DNA from 3 places in the Streptomyces sp. NPDC005574 genome. Region 1 is predicted to be linked to each of the others. Evidence: riboswitches for the same ligand, from Rfam matches in the RefSeq annotation. Region 1 holds a riboswitch; each other region holds the start of a gene.
The links. A riboswitch is a leader RNA that binds a small molecule or an ion and turns the genes downstream of it on or off. The one in region 1 is predicted to bind cobalamin.

Region 1 (7,451 bases):
CCCTCTACACCGCGCTCGCCGAGGTCTACGACGTCCACCTCGCCGAGGCCGAGGAGACCATCGAGACCTCGCTGGCCACCCCGCGCGAGGCCGGCCTGCTCGGCACCGACGTGGGCCTGCCGATGCTGATGCTGTCCCGGCACTCGCTGGACCGGACCGGCCAGCCCGTGGAGTGGGTGCGCTCGGTGTACCGGGGCGACCGCTACAAGTTCGTGGCCAGGCTGAAGCGTCCGCAGGACTAGGAGGGTCCCCCGCCTCCCGTCGGGCCAGGTGAGGATGTCGCGTCGATATCCGGACGGGGGCTTTCGCAGTCGTCGCGCCGTCGCCTACATTGCCTGCGCATTGCCCAGGTGATCAGTGAGGGGACGGAGCCGCCATGTCCGATGTGCCCGAAGCAAGACCACCGGTGGTGACACCGGTCCGCGTGGTCATCGCGCTGTGCCTCGCGGCGCCGTTCCTCGCGATGCTGTGGATCGGTTCGTACGCCAGGACGGACCCGGCGTTCATCGGGATCCCGTTCTTCTACTGGTACCAGATGCTGTGGGTGCTCATCTCCACGGCCCTGACGATGACCGCGTACGCGCTGTGGCGCCGTGACCAGCGCGCCCGCGCCGCACGGAGCGGAGGTGCGTCGACGTGAACGACGGAGTCAACGGCGTCGCGCTCGGCGTCTTCATCTTCTTCTTCCTGGCCGTCACGGCCATGGGCTTCCTCGCCGCGCGCTGGCGCAAGGCGGAGAACGAGCACAGCCTCGACGAATGGGGCCTGGGCGGACGGTCGTTCGGCACCTGGGTCACCTGGTTCCTGCTCGGCGGCGACCTCTACACGGCGTACACCTTCGTCGCGGTGCCCGCGGCGATCTACGCGGCCGGCGCGGCGGGCTTCTTCGCCGTCCCGTACACGATCCTGGTGTACCCGCTGATCTTCACCTTCCTGCCGCGCCTGTGGTCGGTCTCGCACAAGCACGGATACGTCACCACCTCGGACTTCGTGCGCGGCCGGTTCGGCTCCAAGGGCCTGTCGCTGGCGGTGGCCGTCACCGGCATCCTGGCGACGATGCCGTACATCGCGCTCCAACTGGTCGGCATCCAGGCCGTGCTGGACGTGATGGGCGTGGGCGGCGGGGAGAACACCAACTGGTTCGTGAAGGACCTGCCGCTGCTGATCGCCTTCGGCGTACTGGCCGCCTACACCTACTCGTCGGGGCTGCGGGCGCCCGCGCTGATCGCTTTCGTGAAGGACGGGCTGATCTACCTCGTCATCGCGGTGGCGATCATCTACATCCCGATCAAACTGGGCGGCTTCGACGACATCTTCGCCAAGGCGGCCGACGCGTTCAGCCAGACCAACCCGGCGACCGGCAAGCCGCGCGGGGCGCTGGTCCCGGCCGAGGCGGGACAGTGGACGTACGCCACCCTGGCGCTGGGCTCCGCCCTCGCCCTGTTCATGTACCCGCACTCGATCACCGCGACGCTCTCCTCACGCAGCCGTGAGGTGATCCGGCGCAACACCACGATCCTGCCGCTGTACTCGCTGATGCTCGGCCTGCTGGCCCTGCTCGGCTTCATGGCGATCGCGGCCGGAGTCAAGGTCACCAACGGGCAGTTGGCGATCCCGCAGCTGTTCGAGGACATGTTCCCGGACTGGTTCGCGGGCGTCGCCTTCGCGGCGATCGGGATCGGCGCGCTCGTCCCGGCGGCGATCATGTCGATCGCGGCCGCGAACCTGTTCACCCGCAACATCTACAAGGACTTCATCCGGCCCGACGCGACACCCGCGCAGGAGACCAAGGTCTCCAAGCTGGTCTCCCTCCTGGTGAAGGTGGGCGCGCTGGTCTTCGTGCTGACCATGGACAAGACGGTGGCGATCAACTTCCAGCTGCTGGGCGGCATCTGGATCCTCCAGACCTTCCCGGCGCTGGTGGGCGGCCTGTTCACCCGCTGGTTCCACCGCTGGGCACTGCTGGCCGGCTGGGCGGTCGGCATGGTCTACGGCACCTTCGCCGCGTACGGCGTCGCCTCCCCCACGCAGAAGCACTTCGGCGGCTCGGCCAAGGAGATCCCCGGCATCGGGGAGATCGGCTACATCGGCCTGACGGCGTTCGTGCTGAACGTCGTCGTCACGGTGGTCCTCACCTTCGTACTGAAGGCGGCGAAGGCCCCCGACGGCATCGACGAGACCCGGCCGCAGGACTACACGGCGGACGCGGGCGACCCGGGCGTACAGGTGGAGCTTCCGCCGGCCACGGCGGGCACCGCGCACTGACCCGAGGACCTGTGCGACAGCGGGCCGCCGGAGCGTCTCCGGCGGCCCGCAGCCGTCTCCCCGGCCTCTCCCCCGCACTCCTCCCGTGGACGCCCGGACACGCTCCGAAGCCGACACGGCACAACATCTGGGGGTGCAACTGCGGCCCGGCACAAGATGTATGCTCATGCTCGCTGTCGCCGCAGGGGAATCCGGTGCGAATCCGGAACTGTCCCGCAACGGTGTACTCATGCGCGCATATCCGCGTACGAGCTCGAGTCCGAGGACCTGCCGACAGTGGCTCCCGGCCGTCCGGCCGGGCTGCCAGGACGTCCGGGCCTCGTGGAATGGGCCGGTGGACGCGACGCCGCGCGCGCTCGCGAGCTGCCCCCTTCCGCAAGGCCCCGTGCCGAGCGAGGGAGAGCCCCACGTGACCATCGCGCCAGCCGAACCGGCCTCAGCGACAGCCGACCCCGTGGCCGACGACGGTCCCGGAGCCGCGCTGCTGCGGACCCTGACCGCGCTGACCGCCGACCTCCCCGACGCCGACCCGGGCCGGGTCGCCGCCGCCGCCCTGCGCGGCCGGTCCGCGCGGGCGGACACGGCGGAACTGCGGGAGCTGGCGACCGAGGCCGCGGCCGGACTCATCTCCGAGGACCCCGCCTACTCGAAGCTGGCCGCCCGGCTGCTGACCCTGGGCATCGCCGCCGAAGCCGCCTCGCAGGGCGTCACGACGTTCACCGAGTCCGTCGCGGTCGGACACCGCGAGGGGCTTCTCGCCGACCGCACCGCCGAGTTCGTCCGCGTCCACGCCGACCGCCTCGACGCCCTGATCGACGCCGGTGCCGACGACCGCTTCGGCTACTTCGGCCTGCGCACCCTGCACAGCCGCTACCTGCTCCGGCACCCGATCACCCGTCAGGTCGTCGAGACACCCCAGCACTTCATGCTGCGGGTCGCCAGCGGCCTCGCGGAGGACGACAGCACCCGCTCGCTGGACGAAGTGGCCGCGCTCTACCGGCTCATGAGCCGTCTCGACTACCTTCCCTCCTCCCCCACCCTCTTCAACTCCGGCACCCGGCACCCCCAGATGTCGTCCTGCTACCTCCTCGACTCCCCGCTGGACGAACTGGACTCCATCTACGACCGCTACCACCAGGTCGCCCGCCTCTCCAAGCACGCCGGCGGCATCGGCCTGTCCTACTCCCGCATCCGCGCCCGCGGTTCACTGATCCGGGGCACCAACGGGCACTCCAACGGCATCGTCCCGTTCCTCAAGACCCTGGACGCCTCGGTCGCCGCCGTGAACCAGGGGGGCCGGCGCAAGGGCGCCGCCGCCGTCTACCTGGAGACCTGGCACTCCGACATCGAGGAGTTCCTGGAACTGCGCGACAACACCGGCGAGGACGCCCGCCGTACGCACAACCTCAACCTCGCGCACTGGATCCCGGACGAGTTCATGCGCCGGGTCGACGCCGACGGCCAGTGGTCGCTGTTCTCCCCCGCCGACGTGCCGGAACTCGTCGACCTGTGGGGCGCGGAGTTCGACGCCGCCTACCGCCGGGCGGAGGCCGCGGGCCTGGCGCGCCGCACCCTGCCGGCCCGCGACCTGTACGGCCGCATGATGCGCACCCTCGCGCAGACCGGCAACGGCTGGATGACCTTCAAGGACGCGGCCAACCGCACCGCCAACCAGACGGCCGAACCCGGCAGTGTCGTCCACTCCTCCAACCTCTGCACCGAGATCCTGGAGGTCACGGACGACGGGGAGACCGCGGTCTGCAACCTCGGGTCGGTCAACCTGGGCGCGTTCGTGGACCCGGCGGCCCAGGACGTCGACTGGGAACGACTGGACGCGACGGTCCGCACGGCCGTCACCTTCCTCGACCGGGTCGTCGACATCAACTTCTACCCGACCGAGCAGGCCGGCCGTTCCAACGCCAGGTGGCGGCCCGTCGGCCTGGGCGTCATGGGCCTCCAGGACGTCTTCTTCCAGCTGCGCCTGCCCTTCGACTCGCCGGCCGCGAAGGCGCTGTCCACGCGCATCGCCGAACGCGTCATGCTCGCCGCCTACGAGGCCTCCGCCGACCTCGCCGAGCGCAACGGCCCGCTGCCGGCCTGGGACAAGACCCGTACCGCCCGGGGGGTGCTGCACCCCGACCACTTCGACGCGGAGTTCACCTGGCCGGAGCGCTGGGCGGCCCTGCGCGAGCGGATCGCGGCCGTCGGCATGCGCAACTCGCTGCTGCTCGCGATCGCGCCCACCGCCACCATCGCCTCGATCGCCGGCGTGTACGAGTGCATCGAGCCGCAGGTCTCCAACCTCTTCAAGCGCGAGACCCTGTCCGGCGAGTTCCTCCAGGTCAACTCCTACCTGGTGCGGGACCTGAAGGAGCTGGGCGTCTGGGACGCGCGCACCCGCGAGGCGCTGCGCGACGCGAACGGCTCGGTGAGCGGCTTCACCTGGATCCCCGAGGACGTACGCGCCCTGTACCGCACGGCCTGGGAACTCCCGCAGCGCGGCCTCATCGACATGGCCGCCGCCCGCACGCCGTTCCTGGACCAGGCCCAGTCGCTGAACCTCTTCCTGGAGACGCCGACCATCGGCAAGCTCTCCTCGATGTACGCCTACGCCTGGCGGTCGGGCCTGAAGACGACGTACTACCTGCGCTCACGCCCGGCGACCCGCATCGCCCGCGCCGCCCGCGCCCAGGCACAGCCCGAACCCGCCGTCCCCCTCCAGCCGGCCGCCGACCCCGACGCCGTCGCCTGCTCCCTTGAGAACCCCGAGTCCTGCGAGGCCTGCCAGTGACGACCGCCGACACCACCAAGAACCTGCTCGACCCGGGCTTCGAACTGACCCTGCGCCCCATGCGCTACCCCGACTTCTACGAGCGCTACCGGGACGCCATCAAGAACACCTGGACCGTGGAGGAGGTCGACCTCGCCTCCGACGTGTCGGACCTGGCGAAACTCTCACCCGGCGAGCAGCACATGATCGGCCGGCTGGTCGCGTTCTTCGCGACGGGCGACTCCATCGTGGCGAACAACCTGGTGCTGACCCTCTACAAGCACATCAACTCCCCCGAGGCGCGCCTGTATCTGAGCAGGCAGCTCTTCGAGGAAGCGGTCCACGTCCAGTTCTACCTGACGCTGCTGGACACCTACCTGCCCGACCCGCAGGACCGCGCGGCGGCCTTCGCCGCGGTGGAGAACATCCCCTCCATCCGCGAGAAGGCGGAGTTCTGCTTCCGGTGGATGGACTCGGTCGAGAAACTCGACCGCCTGGAGACCCGCGCCGACCGCCGCCGCTTCCTCCTCAACCTGATCTGCTTCGCCGCCTGCATCGAGGGCCTCTTCTTCTACGGGGCGTTCGCCTACGTCTACTGGTTCCGCAGCCGGGGCCTGCTGCACGGGCTGGCGACGGGGACGAACTGGGTCTTCCGGGACGAGACCATGCACATGTCGTTCGCCTTCGAGGTGGTCGACACGGTCCGCAAGGAGGAGCCGGACCTCTTCGACGACCAACTCCGGGACCAGGTCACGGACATGATCCGGGAGGCCGTCGAGGCGGAACTCCAGTTCTCCCGCGACCTCTGCGGCGACGGACTGCCGGGCATGAACACCGAGTCGATGCGCCAGTACCTGGAGTGCGTCGCCGACCAACGGCTCACCCGGCTCGGCTTCGCGCCCCTGTACGGATCCGAGAACCCCTTCTCCTTCATGGAGTTGCAGGGCGTCCAGGAACTGACCAACTTCTTCGAGCGGCGCCCGTCGGCGTACCAGGTCGCGGTGGAGGGGACGGTCGACCTCGACGAGGACTTCTGACGCTCCGGAAGCCTCCGGGCTGCTGCCCCATAGGGGGTCCATGGAGCGTCCATGGGCCGTCCATGGACCCTCTATGGGGCGGCAAATTCCTCCCGGCGCGGCTATCCGCGCCGCACGGGCCCCGGTTACGTTCTGCCCGTTCTGTCATGTCACCCACAACGACACCGCACGGCGACATCACAGGACGCAGAAGTGTCATGCCCATGACGGCTCGCGCCCCGCCGCCGCTACGCGCGTCACAGGCCTGCCACCAGCGTCGAGATCCCCACTCCCACGACGGAGGCAGTACCCCATGCGTCAGACGCACACCGGCACGTCCAGGCGGAGCCTGCGAAGACTCCTGACCGTCGCCCTGCCCGCCCTCGCGCTCAGCCTCGCGGGGCTCGTCGCGGCACCGGCGCACGCGGCGCCCGCCGCCACCCACACCTCCCGCGCCACCCAGAACGCCAAGGCCCTCACCGCCCCCTCGGCGCAGGCCGTCCACGCCACCGGCAAGGCCGGGCAGAAGGTGCCGACCACGCGTCTGTGCGGCGCCCCGGCCCCCCATCACGCCTCCTGCTTCGCGCAGCGGCGCACCGACATACGGCAGCGGCTGGCCGCGGCCGTCTCCGCGGACGCCGCCGCCGCGGTCTCCGGCCTGAGCCCGGCCAACCTGCACAGCGCGTACAACCTGCCCTCGACCGGCGGTTCCGGTCTGACGGTCGCCGTGGTCGACGCCTACAACGACCCCAACGCCGCCGCCGACCTGGCCACCTACCGCTCCCAGTTCGGGCTGTCGGCCTGCACCAAGGCCAACGGCTGCTTCAAGCAGGTCAGCCAGACCGGTTCGACCACCTCGCTGCCCACCAACGACACCGGCTGGGCGGGTGAGGAGGCGCTGGACATCGACATGGTCAGCGCGGTCTGCCCCAACTGCAACATCGTTCTCGTCGAGGCCAGTTCGGCGAACGACTCCGACCTCGGCATCGCCGAGAACGAGGCGGTCTCGCTGGGCGCGAAGTTCGTCTCCAACAGCTGGGGCGGCGACGAGTCCTCCGCCCAGACCGGCGAGGACACCTCGTACTTCAAGCACCCGGGCGTCGCCATCACCGTGTCCTCCGGCGACTCCGCGTACGGCGCCGAGTACCCGGCGACCTCGCAGTACGTGACCGCCGTCGGCGGCACCGCGCTGTCCACCTCGTCCAACTCCCGCGGCTGGAGCGAGTCGGTGTGGAAGACGAGCAGCACCGAGGGCACCGGCTCCGGCTGCTCGGCGTACGACCCGAAGCCGAGCTGGCAGACCGACACCGGCTGCTCCAAGCGCATGGAGGCGGACGTCTCGGCGGTCGCCGACCCCGCGACCGGCGTGGCCGTCTACGACACCTACGGCGGCTCGGGCT
Region 2 (7,451 bases), on a different contig from region 1:
GACGATGTCGGCCGTCCACGTCGCCGCGGCCGTGCTCGTCGCGGTGCTGCTGCACCGCGCGGACACCGCGTGCTGGTCACTGGCGCGTGGTCTCACACATGCCGTCGACGTGGTGGACGCGGCGCGCGCACGCATCGCCACGGCCTGGGCACTGCTGACGTGGCGCGCCGCGCCCGCGTCCTCCGGGGTGCCGGCGCTCGTCCCGGCCTGGCTCGACCGGCCGCCCTTCCGGGTGGCGGTGTGCGCGGACGTGGTCGTACGGCGGGGCCCTCCCTGGGCGGGGCTCACCCCCGCCATCTGACCTCGCCGGGCCGGTCGTAGAGCCGACCCCGGCTCCCCCATGCCTGGAGACACCCATGTCACCCGCTCCGCACACGCACCGCGTCGCCCACCGCCTGGCCCTGGTGACGGCGGCGACCGCCACCGCGGTCCTCCTTGTCGCCGGGCCGGCCTCCGCCCACGTCGAGGTCGAGTCCGACAAGCCCCAGGCCCTCGCCGAGAACGCCGAGATCAGCTTCGACGCCGAGTCGGAGTCCGACAGCGCCGGAGTCGTCAAGGTGCGCGTGGTCCTGCCCGAGGGCATCGCACCCGCCGACGTGACCTACGGCGAGGGGCCCAAGGGCTGGAAGTTCACCGCCGGTGACGACGGCTACACCGTCGGAGGTCCGGAGCTCGACGCGGGCGAGAACGCCACGTACTCCATCGTCGTCAAGCAGCTTCCCGACGCGAAGGAGCTGACGTTCAAGACGCTGCAGACCTACAGCGACGACCGCGTGGACCGCTGGATCGGCCTCGACGAGAACAGCGAAAACCCGGCGCCGGTCCTCAAGTTGAGGGCCGCCGCACCCGGCGCGAAGCCGGTCGGCCCCTCCCCCACGGCCGGCGAGTCGGCAGCCGTGCCGCCCACGCCCGAGGCGACCGAGCCCTCGGCCTCACCCACGGCCCAGGCCGAGGAGGAGGACGAGGACGGCGGCCTGTCCGCCGGCGCCTGGATCGGGATCGGCGCCGCGGTGGTCGTCGTGGCGGGCGCCGCCCTCTGTCTCGTACGCCGCCGAGTCACCGCCCGGCAGTAGCCCCGAGGCTCTCCCCACCGCCACCCCTCGGCCGGGGGGCGGCGGGACGGAGCGCGCCGCCGTCCGCCGCCTTCTCCGGGCCTCCGCCCTCCCGCGACCGCGCGAGCGGGTCACTCGGGCCGTCGCGGCCGAGGAGACGGGGCAACTGACCCCACACCAGCGCTACTGGCGAATTCGGGACGGCCATCTCGCCCACCGGGACGCAGCGTGAGCCGCGGGCGCGCGGGCGCAACGCGTCAACTCGGGGCAACGGGCGTGGGAGTGGGTTGGGGGACGTCGCGGAGGTGGCGGAGCGGGGAGAAGAAGACGAACCAGCCGGCCGCCCACGTACCGACGGCGGCTAGCCACAGTGTGGGCCGCACCCCGATCAGCGTGCCGAGTGCCCCGCCGAGGACGCCGCCGAGCGGCAGCGTGCCCCACACGACCCAGCGGACGGCCGCGTTCATACGGCCCATCAGCTCGGGCGGAGTCACCGACTGCCGGTAGCTGAGCTGGGCGACGTTGTAGACCATCCCGGAGAAGTAGGCGACGGCCCAGCCCAGCGGGAACAGCAGCACGCCCCATCCTCGCCAGGCCGCCACCGCGACGACCTGCGGAGCGCTGAACACCAGCATGGACACCCAGATGATCCGCGCCGAGCCGATCCACCTGGCGAGCCGGCCGGCGAACACTCCTCCGGCGATCCCGCCCAGCGCCGAGGCCGCCATGATCAGCCCGGTCAGCGCGGGAGCCACGTGCAGCACCCGGACGAGGAAGACCATGGCCAGCGCCGACGTCATGCCGGAGAACAGGTTGGCGGTGGCCGTGCACGCCACGACCATCCGCAGGATCCTGTGCCCGGCGACGAATCGCAGTCCCTCGGCGATCCGGCTCCGCAACGTCTCGCCCTCGCGCCGCGCGGGCGGCGGCACCTCGCGTGTCCTGATCCCGGACAGGGAGAGGACCGACACCGCGTAGGAGAGCGCGTCGGCCGTCATCGCGCCGGCGGCGCCGAACGCCGCGAACAGTCCACCGCCGAGACCGGGTCCCCCGAGTTGTGCGAACGCCTGGGTGGTCCCCAGCTTGCCGTTGGCGTCCATCCGGAGATCGGGACGGACGAGCGAGGGCACGTAACTCTGGTACGAGACGTCGAAGAACACCGTGCACACGCCGGCCGCGACAGCGACGACGTAGAGCTGCGCCATCGTCAGGGCGCCGAAGGCGGCCGCCAGCGGCACCGAACCGATGATCAGCAGCCGGAGGACGTCACAGACGATCATGATGGAGCGTTTGGAGCCACGGTCCACGAGCGCGCCCGCGGGCAGCGCGATCAGGGCGAACGCCAGCGTGGCCGCGGCGGTCAGAAGCCCGACCTGGAACGTGCTGGCCTCCAGTACGACAACCGCGACGAGCGGCAGAGCGACCTGGGTGACAGCCGAGCCCATCTCACTGACCGTCTGACCGCTCCACAACAACACGAAGTCCCGCTGCCCCCACAACCCGGAACCACCAGCCCCCACCCCGGCACCTTCCAGCTCCCCCGCAACGTCCGTCACCGCCCACCAACTCCCCTGTCGGATCCCCGGCCGGGACTGTATCGCCGAACAACTGGGCGTCGACGCGGAGTGGATGACCTCGTGGCGCATGGTCATTGGCGCTGCCCTGGAACACCGACTCACCAAGGCCCCTGGCGCACGATCCGGTGCGCACGATTCACGGGCACCAGGTCATCGACGGACCGGCCACCGCCCAACCCGGCGCCGCCTACGCCGACTTGCCGCACGTGTCCGCCGTAGCGGCTTCGCTTGCCGTGCCCGCTCCCGGTGCGGTGGTCAGGGTAGATCGTGACACTCGCGGGCCGCGGGCTCGGCGTTGGAGGGGGCCTCGATGACGGCGTAGGACAAGAGGGCCATGGCGGTGGCCGGTACGACCGTGGCCGACAGGCGGGCGTCCCGCACGCCGAAGGAGGCCGGCAGGCGCACGATCGGGTAGTGCCACAAGTACATGCCGTAGCTGAGGCTGCGGCCCGTCCAGGTGAGCGGAGACAGGGACAAAAGCCGTGCGGGGCCTCCGTCGCGGCAGAGTTCGAGCCCGTGACGAGCGTCGCGGAGACCGCCGCGACCGCGAGGAAGCCGACGGTGTACCAGGCGGCGGTCCAGCCGCCCTCGTCGCCGGTGACGGGTACCTTCCAGGCGACCAGGCACAGCACCGCGAGCGGGCCCGGCTCCGCCGCAGGCGCCTGTCGGCCGGCGCGGAAACCCAGTCGGCCCCAGCGCACCCCCCGGATAAAGTGGGGCGGTGCCCGAGCTGAAGCGGCTGCATGCCGGCCATGCCCCGGCGGTCCTGGCCTTCGAGCTGGCGAACCGCGGCTACTTCGCCGCCTCCGTCTCCGACCGCGGCGACGAGTTCTTCGACCAGTTCACCGACCGGTTCGGCGCCCTGCTGGCCGAGCAGGAGGCCGGCGTCTGCGCCTTCCACGTGCTCGTCGCCGGGGACGGCTCGGTGCTGGGCCGGTTCAATCTGTACGACCTCGAGGACGGCACCGCCGTACTCGGTTACCGGGTCGCGCAGCACGTCGCCGGTCGTGGCGTGGCGACCGCGACCGTGCGGGAACTGTGCCGGCTGGCGGCGGCGCAGCACGGGTTGCGCACGCTGCGGGCGGCCACCGCCCGCGACAATGTCGCGTCCCGAAAAGTGCTGGTCAAGGCCGAGTTCGTCCCGGTCGGTCCCGCAGAGCCGGCCGACCTCGGCGGTAAGCAGGGCACCTGGTATCAGCGCGATCTCGCGCTCCGGCCGTAGGCCCGGCCCGTCGCAGAGCACCGGAAAACACCTCGGTCCGGTCCCGCACGGGGTGTGCCGGGCCGGACCACGGTGTCCGCCTCGGCGGAGGATGCCTCAGTGCGGTACGCGAGCGGCTCGCGTTCCCGTGCCCTCGGCCGCGGGGACCGTGGCCCCGGGCGACAGGACGCGTTCCGCGAGTACGCCGAAGAGCAGCCCGAAGGCGGTCCACAGGGTCAGCTGGATGGCGAGTGCCGCGAGACGGAACTGCCACAGCAACGTCGCCGAGAAGTCGTTGGGGACTTCGTTGACCGCCGGCAGGAACGCGTACGCGAGTCCGACGGCGAGGCCGAAGAACGCGCCCGCGGACAGGGTCGCGTTCCAGGTGCCGAGGCGTGGTGCGAGCCGCTTGCCGAGGATGACGGTGGCGACGGCCAGCAGCACACTGAGCAGCATCATCAGGAAGTACAGCGTGGTGCGCTTCCCGATGGTGTCCGGGTCGCCGACGGACGGCGGGTTGGCCGGGTACTTGAGGAACGGTACGACGTAGACCGCGACCAGCCCCGCGGCGGCCAGGAGCAGCGCGCTCGCGCGCGGCCCGAAGCGGCCGATCCGGCCGAGCGCGAAGCAGTACGCGAGGGCGGCGATGCCGCCGAACGCGACGCCGTAGAGCAGTACTCCGGTGCTCAGGCCGCCGGTGGACTGCATGGAACGGCTGACGGCTTCCATGCCGTGCTCGTGGGAGTGCGCCTCCTCGTAGGCGATGGCCGAGTCCACGCGGGGCTCGCCCAGGAAGTAGGCGACGACGAGGGCGAGCAGGCCGGCGGCGAGGCCCGCCAGCATGCCGCGGACCAGGAGGTTTCTGACGGTTGCCGAGTTCATGGGCTGATGCGCTCCGGCTCGGCCGTCAGTGGCAGGGGAAGCCGAGGAGGTGGCGGGCGTCGTGCACCCACTCGTGGACGTTCTCACCGCTCACCACGGAGGTGGCGCCCTGCTCGGCGCCGACGAAGTAGAGGAGCACCAGCATGAGGACGCCGAAGAAGACCGCCCAGGGCGCGATCGCGCCGATCGGCAGTTTGGCGGGGAGGGTGGTGGGGGCAGCGCTGGGCTGGACGGTGGACTGCGCCATGGCAGGACCTCCTGGGGAACTCGCGTCCCGGCTCGGTGGTGCACAGGACGACGGCCACGGGTCTGACTCGCCCGGCGTCCGCCACCCCGTGTCGGGGCGGCCGGTACCGGACTCACAGTGGCGCGACCGTGCCGGATTCCCACCGGCTTCCGCAGTACCGTCGTCGATATCTTCGAGAACGTACCGCGTCGCGGGGGTGCGGCCAAGGGCGCGTGGCGCCACCGGGGGCGTGCCGGCCGCGTTCGGGGGCCGGCAATTCCGTGCGGCGAACGCTTTGTTGACCATGAGAGCAGGCACATGACAAGCCGAGTGACGTTGATCTCACCCGCCGTCAGCCGGTCGCTGCGCGAGGCGCGTTTCGACGACGGCTGCCCGCTCGACGAGGCCGGGGCGGCCCGGGCCCGCTCGGCCGAGGGCGCCTTCCGCCGCCCAGACCGCGCGGTGGCCTCCCCCACCGTGCGCTGCGCGCAGACGGCGTCGGCCCTCGGCCTGGACGCCTCTGCCGTGCCGGATCTGGCCGGGCTCCGCGTGGGCCGCTGGCAGGGCCGCACCCTCGGCGAGGTCGGCGCGCAGGAGCCGGAGGCGCTGGTGAGCTGGATGACCGACCCGTCCGCCGCCCCGCACGGCGGTGAGTCGGTACGGGAGTTGTGCGACCGCGTGACGGCGTGGCTGGGGTCCGCCGCGGAGGCCGCGGGCCGCACGGTGGCGGTGGTGGAGCCGGAGATCGTACGAGCCGTCGTGGTACGGATCCTCGGGGCGCCCGAGCCGGCGTTCTGGCGCGTCGACGTACCGCCGTTGACCGCGGTCACGGTCAGCGGGCGTGCGGGACGCTGGAACGTGCGGATCGGGGAGCCCCTGGGCGCGCCGGGGGTGGGCGAGGCCCGGCGGGCGGACGCGATGCAGCCGCCCGAGCCGACCCCCTGTCGGCGGCGGAAGCCCCCGCGAGAGGGACCGGGCGCCTGATGTCAGGGCCGAGCGGCCTCGCCGGGTGGGCCGCGGTGTGCTGCCGCGATTGACCTCAACCGGGCTTGAGTTCGTAGCGTGCCCGCAGTGCCGCGGGAGCAGACCGGCGGTCCGAGCAGGGAGGTTCGTCATGGCCGAGGACTCAGTGCGCGCCGACATCCCCGACCGCTACCGCTACTCCGTCGTCCCGCACATCATGGTCGACGACGCGGCCTCGGCGATCGACTTCTACCGGCGGGCGTTCGGCGCCCGCGAGGACTTCAGGCTCGATGCTCCCGGCGGCGGGATCCTGCACGCCGAGGTCACCGTCGGGCGGTCGGTCCTGATGCTGGGCGACGCCGGCCCGGACGGGCCGGAGGCGTCCCCCTTCGCCCCACCGACCGCCCTCGGCGGCAGCACGTCCGTCGCGCTGCACGTCTTCGTGCCGGACGTCGACGGCCTCGCGGAGCGCGCCGCCGCCGCGGGTGCCGAGATCCTCCAGCCGCCGCAGGACATGTTCCACGGCGACCGCACCGCCGTCCTCAAGGACCCCTCGGGGCACGTGTGGGTGTTCCTGACCCACAAGGAGGAGGTCGCGGAGGACGAACTCCGCCGCCGCCTCGCGACGCCCGCGCCGTGAGGAACCTCCCGCCGCGCCGAACGAGGATCTTCGTCCTAGGCTGAATGGGCCGAACGGGGGGCATCCGGGTCGCCGGCGACCGAGAGGGGCTCGCCCGATGCAGGACTACCCGCTGATCGAGAACCACGGCCTGCTCGGTGACCTGCAGACCGCCGCACTGGTCACGACGGACGGGACCGTCGACTGGCTGTGCCTCCCCCGCTTCGACTCGCCCCGCGTGTTCGGCGCGCTGCTGGACAAGGACAAGGGCGGGCACTGCACCGTCCGGCCGAGGAGCGGATCGTACGCGACGAAGCAGATGTACCTCCCGGACACGGCGATCCTGGTCACCCGGTTCATGACCGAGGCGGGCGCCGGGGAGGTCCTCGACTTCATGCCCGTGACGGGCACGACGGCCACGCCCCGGCACCGGCTGGTGCGCATGGTCCGCTGTGTGCGGGGGACCATGACCTTCGACATCGAGGTGGCCCCCCGGTTCGACTACGGCCGCCATGACCACCGGCTGCATCTCAGCGAGCACGGCGCGGTGTTCGCGGCGGACGACGGTACGCGGCTGACCGTGCACCCGGTGCGCGAGCCGGAGGACGACCGGCTGCTGGACCTGCTCCTGGACCGGCAGCAGGACCTGCACTTCACCCTGACCCTCCAGGCGGGACAACAGCGCGGTCTGGTCCTGGAGTGGGGGGCCGAGGGGCCGCCCCGCGAGGTCCGTCTCAGCGAGTACCAGGGCATGTTCGAGCAGAGCGTCGGCTTCTGGCGCGCGTGGCTCGCGCAGTCGCAGTACTCGGGGCGCTGGCGCGAGACGGTGGAACGGTCCGCGATCACGCTGAAGCTGATGACCTACGCCCCGAGCGGTGCCCTGGTGGCCGCGCCGACGGCGGCGCTGCCCGAGCAGTTGGGCGGGGAGCGC
Region 3 (7,451 bases), on a different contig from region 1:
CACCGGCCGGGAACCGACCGGCTGGGAAGGGACCGGGCGGGAGACCACCGGACGACCGGCTCACGTGCGGCGTGACGGTGCGAGGAGGCTCGGATGAACCGGGAACTGCGGCTCACCCGCGCCTTCGTGGACCTGGCGGACACGCTCGGCGCGTACTTCGACCCGCTCGACCTGTTCGCCCGGCTCGGCGACCACTGCGTGGCCCTGCTGGAGGTGGACGCGGTGGGCGTGGTGATGGCCGACGCGCGCGGCCGGCTGCGCACGATGGCCGCCTCCGCCGACGACCTGGGCGGCCTGGACGTGCTCCAGGTGCGGCGCGACGAGGGACCCTCCGTCGACTGCTACCGCACCGGCGAGCAGGTCACCGCCGACGACCTGCGGGCCGACGGCCGCTGGCCCGCGTACACCGCCCACGCCCTGGAGTCCGGCTGTCTCACCGTGCACGCCCTGCCGCTGCGGCTGGACGGGACGGCGATCGGCGCGGTGACCCTCGCCAACCGGCGCCGCGAGGCCCTGCCGGACAGCGACCTCGCCGTGGCGCAGGGCCTGAGCGACATCGTCGCGCTCACCCTGACCCACTGGCCCGCCGAGTCCCGGCGCCCGCAGGACCTGCTGACGTCCCTCCAGGCGGCGGTCTCGGCGAAGGCGACCGTCGAACTCGCCAAGGGCCTGCTGGCGGAGTACGCGGACGTCTCCCTCGGCGAGGCGCTGGACATCCTGCGCCGCCACGCGGAGAACACGGGGACCACTCTCACCGCGGTGGCCCGCCGGCTGGCCGAGCGCACCATGGAACCGGCGGCCCTGTTCCAGCGGGCAGCGGGGCGTCCCTGAGCCGCCCCGCCGCGGCTCACACCTCCAGCCGGGCCTGTCTGCGGACGTCCGTCAGCCGCTGCGCCCCCAGTTGTACGACCGCCGCCGTGACGTCCGCCGAGACGTTGCCGAGGCCGCCGTTGGTCAGGACGATCACGTCGTCGCCGACCCGGACGGCGGCCAGGTCCACGGTGAGGGTGGTCGGCTCGCCGTCGGCGCTCTCGCCGGCCAGCGTGATCCGCAGACCCTCCCGGGCGTCCCCGACGGCCGGCAGCGCCGCGTCGGCCACCCGCGCCCCCTGCACGGCACCCCCGGCCGACGCGGCCGTGAACTGCCCGCACCTGCCCGGCAGCGAGCGCAGCCAGGCCAGGGTGCGGTCCACGTCCGCCGGGTCGTGGGCGAGGACCTGGTAGCGCAACTGGGCCTGGTCCATGGCGTCGTCGAGGCCGGCGACCGCGTGGACGGCGGTCTCGGGGCCGAACACCTCCTCGGTGTAGACGGCGTCGAGCAGCCGCCCGCAGTCGGGCGGGTCGGCCTTCGCCTTGAGCAGCGTGTCCCGCCAGGTCGCGGCGCCCTGCGTCGGCTCCCAGGGCTCCCCCAGATCCGCGGCGGTGACCAGCGCGGCCTCGGCCTGCGCCGTGGTGAGCGCGGCGGCGGACGGGGAGGGCGAGGCGGCGGGGGAGCGGCGGGCCGTGGGCGGGGCGGTGGCCCCCGCCGAGCAGGCGGTGAGCACCGGCAGACCGGCGAGGCACAGGGCCGAGGCGCCCACGAGGAGACGGCGGGCCGGGGGGCGGGTCATCGAGGGGCCTCCTGCGGACGGGTCATCGGGGGCCTCCTGCGCGCGGCGAAGATCCGGTACGGGTGTTCCCACAGCACCACCGCGCCGCTTCCGCCACCAGCGCGACGGTCCGTCCGGGTTACCGGCGCGGGCCCCCGCCCGGCCCGGACGCCCGCCCGCGCCCCCGCGCGGACCACGGGGAGCCCGCCGGGCTGCGTAAGGTCGCTCCCGTAGAGCCCGTGCTGGGACGGTCGTAGGAACAGGAGCCCCGCCGTGAACGGTCAGCCCATCCCGGTGATCATCGACTGCGACACCGGTGTCGACGACGCCCTCGCCCTGCTGTTCGCCGTCCGCCACCCCGGACTCGACGTGCGGGCGATCACCTGCGTGGCCGGGAACACCGACGTGGACGGCGTCGTACGCAACACCCTGACCGTGCTGGAGCAGGCAGGCGCCCCCGGCATCCCGGTCGCGCGAGGCGCCGAGCGCCCGCTGATCGAGCCGGTGCGCACGGCCCGGCACGTGCACGGGCAGGACGGCATGGGCGACCTCGGGCTGCCCGCGCCGACCCGCGTGCCGGTGGACGTGGACGCGGTGACGCTGCTGCGCCGCGAGATCCTCGCCTGCCCGCGTCCGGTCACCCTCATCCCGACGGCCCCGCTGACGAACATCGCGCTGCTGCTCAGGACGCATCCGGAGGTGGTGCGCAACATCGAGCGGATCGTGTTCATGGGTGGCGCGGTCGCGACCGGGAACGCCACCCCGGTCGCCGAGTTCAACGTGTGGCACGACCCGGAGGCGGCCGCCGTCCTGCTCACCGCGGGGGTGCCGATCACCATGTACGGCCTCGACGTGTTCCAGCGGGTCCTGGTCCCGGCCGGGGACGTGCAGCGGCTGCGCGCGAGCGCCGAACCCCGGCTGCGGCTGGCCGGTGAGCTGCTCGCCCACCGCGACCCGGCCACCTCCGGCGACCCCACCCCGACGGGTGGTCTCGGCGACGCGGGCGCGGTGTGCGCCGTCGTCGACCCGGCGGGGCTGACCACCGAACGCCTGCCGGTGGAGGTCGCGCTGGCCCCGGGCCCGACCCGCGGCCAGACCCTCGTCGACCGCCGTCCGCGCCCCGGCGAGTCCGAGATCCACGAGGGCGTACGGGAACAGACCCTGGTGGACGTCGGCCTCGGCGTGGACGTGGAGCGGTACGTGAAGCTGTGGCTGACGACGGTCGAGGGCCCGTAGGCCACGACCGGGGCGGCCCGGCCGGGCTCAGCTGCCGTCCGCCGGCCGTACCGCCCAGCGCTGCTCCACCTTGGCGACCTTCCAGTACGTCACGGCCGCCGCCCACACCACGACGAACAGGCCGACGATGACGTAGCCGACGTTGTCCAGGTCGAGGCCGGCGATCCAGCCGCTGAGGTCGTCGCGCAGGTCGAGCTTCTCGTGCAGGACGCCGACCAGTTCGATGGTGCCGATGAAGAACGCGACGGCGATGGACAGCCCGGTGATGGTCAGGTTGTAGAACACCTTGCGCACGGGGTTGGAGAAGGCCCACTGGTAGGCGAAGTTCATGAAGGTGCCGTCGAGGGTGTCGAACAGGCTCATTCCGGCGGCGAACAGCAGCGGCAGGCACAGGATCGCGTACCAGGGCAGGCCGGCCGCCGCGCCCGAGCCGGCCATCACCATCAGCGTGACCTCGGTGGCGGTGTCGAAGCCCAGACCGAAGAGGAAACCGAGCGGGAACATCTGCCCGGGGCGGGTGATGGATCTGGTGAGCCGGCCCAGGATGCGGTTCATGAACCCCCGCGAATCCAGGTGCTGTTCGAGCTCCCGCTCGTCGTAGGTGCCCGCGCGCATCGCCCTGAAGACCTTCAGGATGCCGAGCAGGGCGACCAGGTTGAGGGCGGCGATCAGGTAGAGGAACGTCCCCGAGATCGTCGTCCCCATGAAGCCGAGGGCCTGGTGGGTGCGCGAGCCCTCGTTCATGACCCGGCCGGCGAGCTGGGTGCCGCCCGCGATCAGCGCGGCGAGCAGGACCACCACGCTGGAGTGGCCGAGCGCGAACCAGAAGCCCACCGACACCGGCCGCTTGCCGTCGGCCATCAGCTTGCGGGTGGTGTTGTCGATGGCGGCGATGTGGTCGGCGTCGAAGGCGTGCCGCATGCCGAGGGTGTAGGCGGTGACGCCGAGGCCGACGCCGAACGCCCTGGTGCCGACCTCGTAGTGCTCCGGCACCACCAGCAGGAACAGGATCCCGAAGGCGACGACGTGCAGGACGGCCACGGCCGTCAGCAGGCCGGCGGTCTTGACGGTGTCCTCCCGGCGCCACCTGAAGGACGCGGGTCCGGACGCCTGGGCAGGCTCGGGCAGGGTCATGCGGTCACGCTCCAGCACCTCGTGGATCACTTCGTGAGATGCCGTGGCCGGTCTCCTGGCTTACGGGTACCTCCCGCCCGACCGAAGCCGGGAGCGTAGGAGGGTCTGCGCCGCCGGCCCGCCTTCCCGGTCACCCTGCGGCGACCAGTGGCTGTCCCTCGCGGGACGGTGGGCCGGAAACTCCCCGATCACAGTGGCGAGGGCCGCTCCGGCATGGACCTTTGAGGGGTCGTCACCGGATTCCCGAGCACCACGGCCCGACCACCGTAGGGCGGCGGGCGCTCCGCTGCATAGCTGCGCACCTGCGCAGGTATGGAAGATCACATGGCGGGCCTGCGAGGATGGCGCCATGCATCTCGTCCCGGCCGACCGCGCGGACCGGCGCACCATCGACGGCCACCGGGTGTGCGACGCCATCGCCGCCATCGGTGAACCCGGCCATGTCCGCGCCTGGGCCGACCGCTTCGCGCTGCTCGGGGAGCCCCGGCGGCTCGCCCTGCTGCTGGCCCTGCACCGCACCGGACCGCTCGCCGTGTCCGACCTCGCGATCGCGACGGGGATGAACGACCCCGCCGTCTCGCAGGCGCTCAGGCTGCTGCGGGCGGCGGGGGTCGTCGAGGGCGAGAAGGAGGGCCGGATCGTGCGCTACCGGCTGGTCGACGCGACAGTCGCCACCCTGCTCGACCAGGCCGCCCCCTAGTTCTCAGCCGCGCGCGTGACCTTCAGCCCCTCCCGCGTCCGAGGAGCCGGGGTCCAGGGGGCCGAGCCCCCTGGAAGGGTTCACGCACCCGTGCTCCGACGCCGACGCGTCGCGATCACCAGACCCGCGCCGCCGGCGAGCAGGACCGCCGCCCCGATCGCGATCGGCCCCGTCGTGCTGCTCGCACCGGTCTCGGCGAGGTCACCGCCGCCACCGTCGGGCGTGGTGGCCGGCGCGGTGGTGGCGGGCACCGGGGTGTCGCCCCCGCTCGACGGCGTCTCGTCGGCCGGCGGCGTGGACTCCCGCGCGGGCTGCGAGGGCTCGGAGGATCCCGGGGCCGCCGGGGTCGGCGTCGGCGTGGACGGCGTCTGGGACGGGGCCGTCGTGCAGTCCTTCGTGCCGCCGTTCCAGGCCGCGATCAGCTTGTCCTTGATGACCGGGTGGTCGGGGCCCTTGGGCAGGTCGCCGTGGTCGAAGCCGTCCTTCGCGTCGAGTTGGCCGTCGAACTTCACCGCGCCCCGGTACAGGTCGATCTGCGCGAAGCAGCCCGCGTCCGGCACGGCGATGTCGAGGGACTCGGTCCGGCCCGGCTCGACCGTCACGCTGTCGAAGTCGACGAAGACCTGTTCGCCGGAGGTGCGGAAGCTGGACCCGTGGGCGAGGTAGGACGCCAGGGAGGCGGTGCAGGTGGTGGCGTCCCCGGCGGTACGGACCTTGATGTGGACCTTGCCGTCGTCGGTGGGCCGCAGGTTCTGGTCGTCGACCTTCACGGAGTCGTAGAAGTTCGAGCCGTCCAGCGAGAACTGGCAGCGGTCGGTCTCCGTGATCGTGCCCGCGCCCGAACCCGGCCGGTAGCCGTCGGCGGACCTCCAGCCGTCACCGCCGGGCGTGCCGGTGGCGAAGGCGCCGGAGGCGGCGGCGACGGAGGCGGTACAGAGGGCGAGCGTCGCGGCGCCCGTCCCCAGCAGGCGGCGCACGGTGACACGTCTCGCTATGGACATGCGTATCCCATCTTGGCGTGTGCGGGGGGTGAATAACCCGAAGAAACACTGGGCTCATAGGTCACATGCGCCACAGCGTGCGGACATCGTGGATCTCCCGGCTCAGGGCTGTCAACCTGCGCCGACACAAAGGGGGTTGAGCCGGCCATCACCATTCCCCCACATAGGGAACAGCTCGCTCCGGGCAGTGGGGAGGCAGGCCGGATGTTCACTTTTCCGGCCAAGTGGACAGGATTCTTGATATCGCCCGCCCGGCATCCGCCCCTACCCGGCACGGAGGAACACGCGTGACCGTTCGCACCACGCCCGACCTCTCCGGCAAGGACCCCGACTGGTGGCGGCAGGCCGTCGTCTACCAGGTCTACCCGCGCAGCTTCGCCGACGCCGACGGCGACGGGCTCGGCGACCTCCGGGGTGTCACCGGGCGCCTGACCCACCTTGCCGCGCTCGGCGTCGACGCGCTGTGGCTCAGCCCCTTCTACCCCTCGGAGCTCGCCGACGGCGGCTACGACGTCGCCGACCACCGCGACGTCGACCCGCGCCTGGGCACCCTCGACGACTTCGCCGCGATGGGCGCCGAGGCCCACCGGCTGGGCCTGAAGGTGATCGTCGACCTGGTGCCGAACCACACCTCGCACCAGCACGCCTGGTTCCAGGAGGCCCTGCGGGCCGGGCCCGGCTCCGCCGCCCGCGACCGGTACGTCTTCCGCGACGGCCGCGGCACGCACGGTGAGCTGCCGCCCACGAACTGGCAGTCCGTGTTCGGCGGCAGCGCCTGGCGCCGGGTGCCGGACGGACAGTGGTACCTGCACCTGTTCGCCCCCCAGCAGCCCGACCTGAACTGGGACAACGAGGAGATCCGCGCCGACTTCCGGACCACCCTGCGGTTCTGGTCCGACCGCGGGGTCGACGGCTTCCGCGTCGACGTCGCGCACGCCCTGGCCAAGGACCTCGGCGAGCCGCTGCGCGACCTCGCCGCCGCGGAGAGCGCCGGCGAGGCCGCGCTCGCCACCCTCCCGCCCGGCACGCACCCCTTCTACGACCGGGACGAGGTGCACGAGATCTACCGCGACTGGCGGACCGTCTTCGACACCTACCGCCCGCCCCGCGCCGCGGTCGCCGAGGCATGGGTGCCGGGCGCCCGGCGCGCGCTGTACGCCCGGCCCGACGAACTCGGCCAGGCCTTCAACTTCGAGTACCTCCAGGCGGGCTGGGACGCGGCCGAACTGCGCCAGGTGATCACCGACTCGCTGGCCACGGCCGCGTCGGCCGGGGCGTCGGCCACCTGGGTCCTGTCCAACCACGACGTCGTCCGGCACGCCTCCCGTCTGATGCTCCCGCCGGGCACCGACGACAACGCCTGGCTGCTGTCCGGCGGCCACGCCCCCGCCGTCGACCCGGTGGCGGGCCTGCGCCGGGCCCGCGCGGCCACCCTGCTGATGCTGGCGCTGCCCGGATCGGCGTACGTCTACCAGGGCGAGGAACTCGGTCTGCCCGAGGTCGCCGACCTGCCCGTCGAGGTCCTCCAGGACCCGATCTGGGAGCAGACGGGCCGGGTCCGCAAGGGGCGCGACGGCTGCCGGGTGCCGCTGCCGTGGACGCGCACGGGGCCGTCGTACGGCTTCGGGGCGGGCGCCGCCTGGCTGCCGCAGCCGGAGAGCTTCGCGGCGTACGCCGTCGAGGCCCAGGACGGGGTCGAGGGCTCGACGCTGGAGCTCTACCGCACGGCCCTGAAGCTGCGCCGCAAGCTGCTCGGTGGGGAGACGCTGACCTGGGCGGACGACGCCCCGCC

Region 2: another riboswitch for cobalamin. It lies ahead of ABZT03_RS08880 (CbtB-domain containing protein); the one in region 1 lies ahead of ABZT03_RS03365 (ribonucleoside-diphosphate reductase subunit alpha).
Region 3: another riboswitch for cobalamin. It lies ahead of ABZT03_RS01520 (HoxN/HupN/NixA family nickel/cobalt transporter); the one in region 1 lies ahead of ABZT03_RS03365 (ribonucleoside-diphosphate reductase subunit alpha).

The regions. Positions count from the first base shown of each region.
Region 1 is NZ_JBEXCW010000003.1:96,472-103,922, reverse strand. Features, by position in the region: gene ABZT03_RS03380 (GntR family transcriptional regulator) at 1-242, shown strand, start outside; gene ABZT03_RS03375 (DUF3311 domain-containing protein) at 377-640, shown strand; gene mctP (monocarboxylate uptake permease MctP) at 637-2,265, shown strand; cobalamin riboswitch at 2,391-2,555, shown strand; gene ABZT03_RS03365 (ribonucleoside-diphosphate reductase subunit alpha) at 2,675-5,056, shown strand; gene ABZT03_RS03360 (ribonucleotide-diphosphate reductase subunit beta) at 5,116-6,072, shown strand; gene ABZT03_RS03355 (putative Ig domain-containing protein) at 6,365-7,451, shown strand, end outside.
Region 2 is NZ_JBEXCW010000008.1:143,326-150,776, forward strand. Features, by position in the region: gene ABZT03_RS08850 (hypothetical protein) at 1-301, shown strand, start outside; gene ABZT03_RS08855 (DUF1775 domain-containing protein) at 357-1,073, shown strand; gene ABZT03_RS08860 (MFS transporter) at 1,310-2,608, opposite strand; gene ABZT03_RS08865 (hypothetical protein) at 2,885-3,106, opposite strand; gene ABZT03_RS08870 (GNAT family N-acetyltransferase) at 3,351-3,851, shown strand; gene ABZT03_RS08875 (CbtA family protein) at 3,948-4,712, opposite strand; gene ABZT03_RS08880 (CbtB-domain containing protein) at 4,738-4,959, opposite strand; cobalamin riboswitch at 4,994-5,136, opposite strand; gene ABZT03_RS08885 (histidine phosphatase family protein) at 5,257-5,922, shown strand; gene ABZT03_RS08890 (VOC family protein) at 6,053-6,541, shown strand; gene ABZT03_RS08895 (glycoside hydrolase family 15 protein) at 6,639-7,451, shown strand, end outside.
Region 3 is NZ_JBEXCW010000001.1:318,975-326,425, forward strand. Features, by position in the region: gene ABZT03_RS01505 (GAF and ANTAR domain-containing protein) at 94-831, shown strand; gene ABZT03_RS01510 (hypothetical protein) at 848-1,609, opposite strand; gene ABZT03_RS01515 (nucleoside hydrolase) at 1,862-2,824, shown strand; gene ABZT03_RS01520 (HoxN/HupN/NixA family nickel/cobalt transporter) at 2,852-3,958, opposite strand; cobalamin riboswitch at 3,986-4,228, opposite strand; gene ABZT03_RS01525 (metalloregulator ArsR/SmtB family transcription factor) at 4,308-4,658, shown strand; gene ABZT03_RS01530 (LAETG motif-containing sortase-dependent surface protein) at 4,739-5,659, opposite strand; gene ABZT03_RS01535 (glycoside hydrolase family 13 protein) at 5,947-7,451, shown strand, end outside.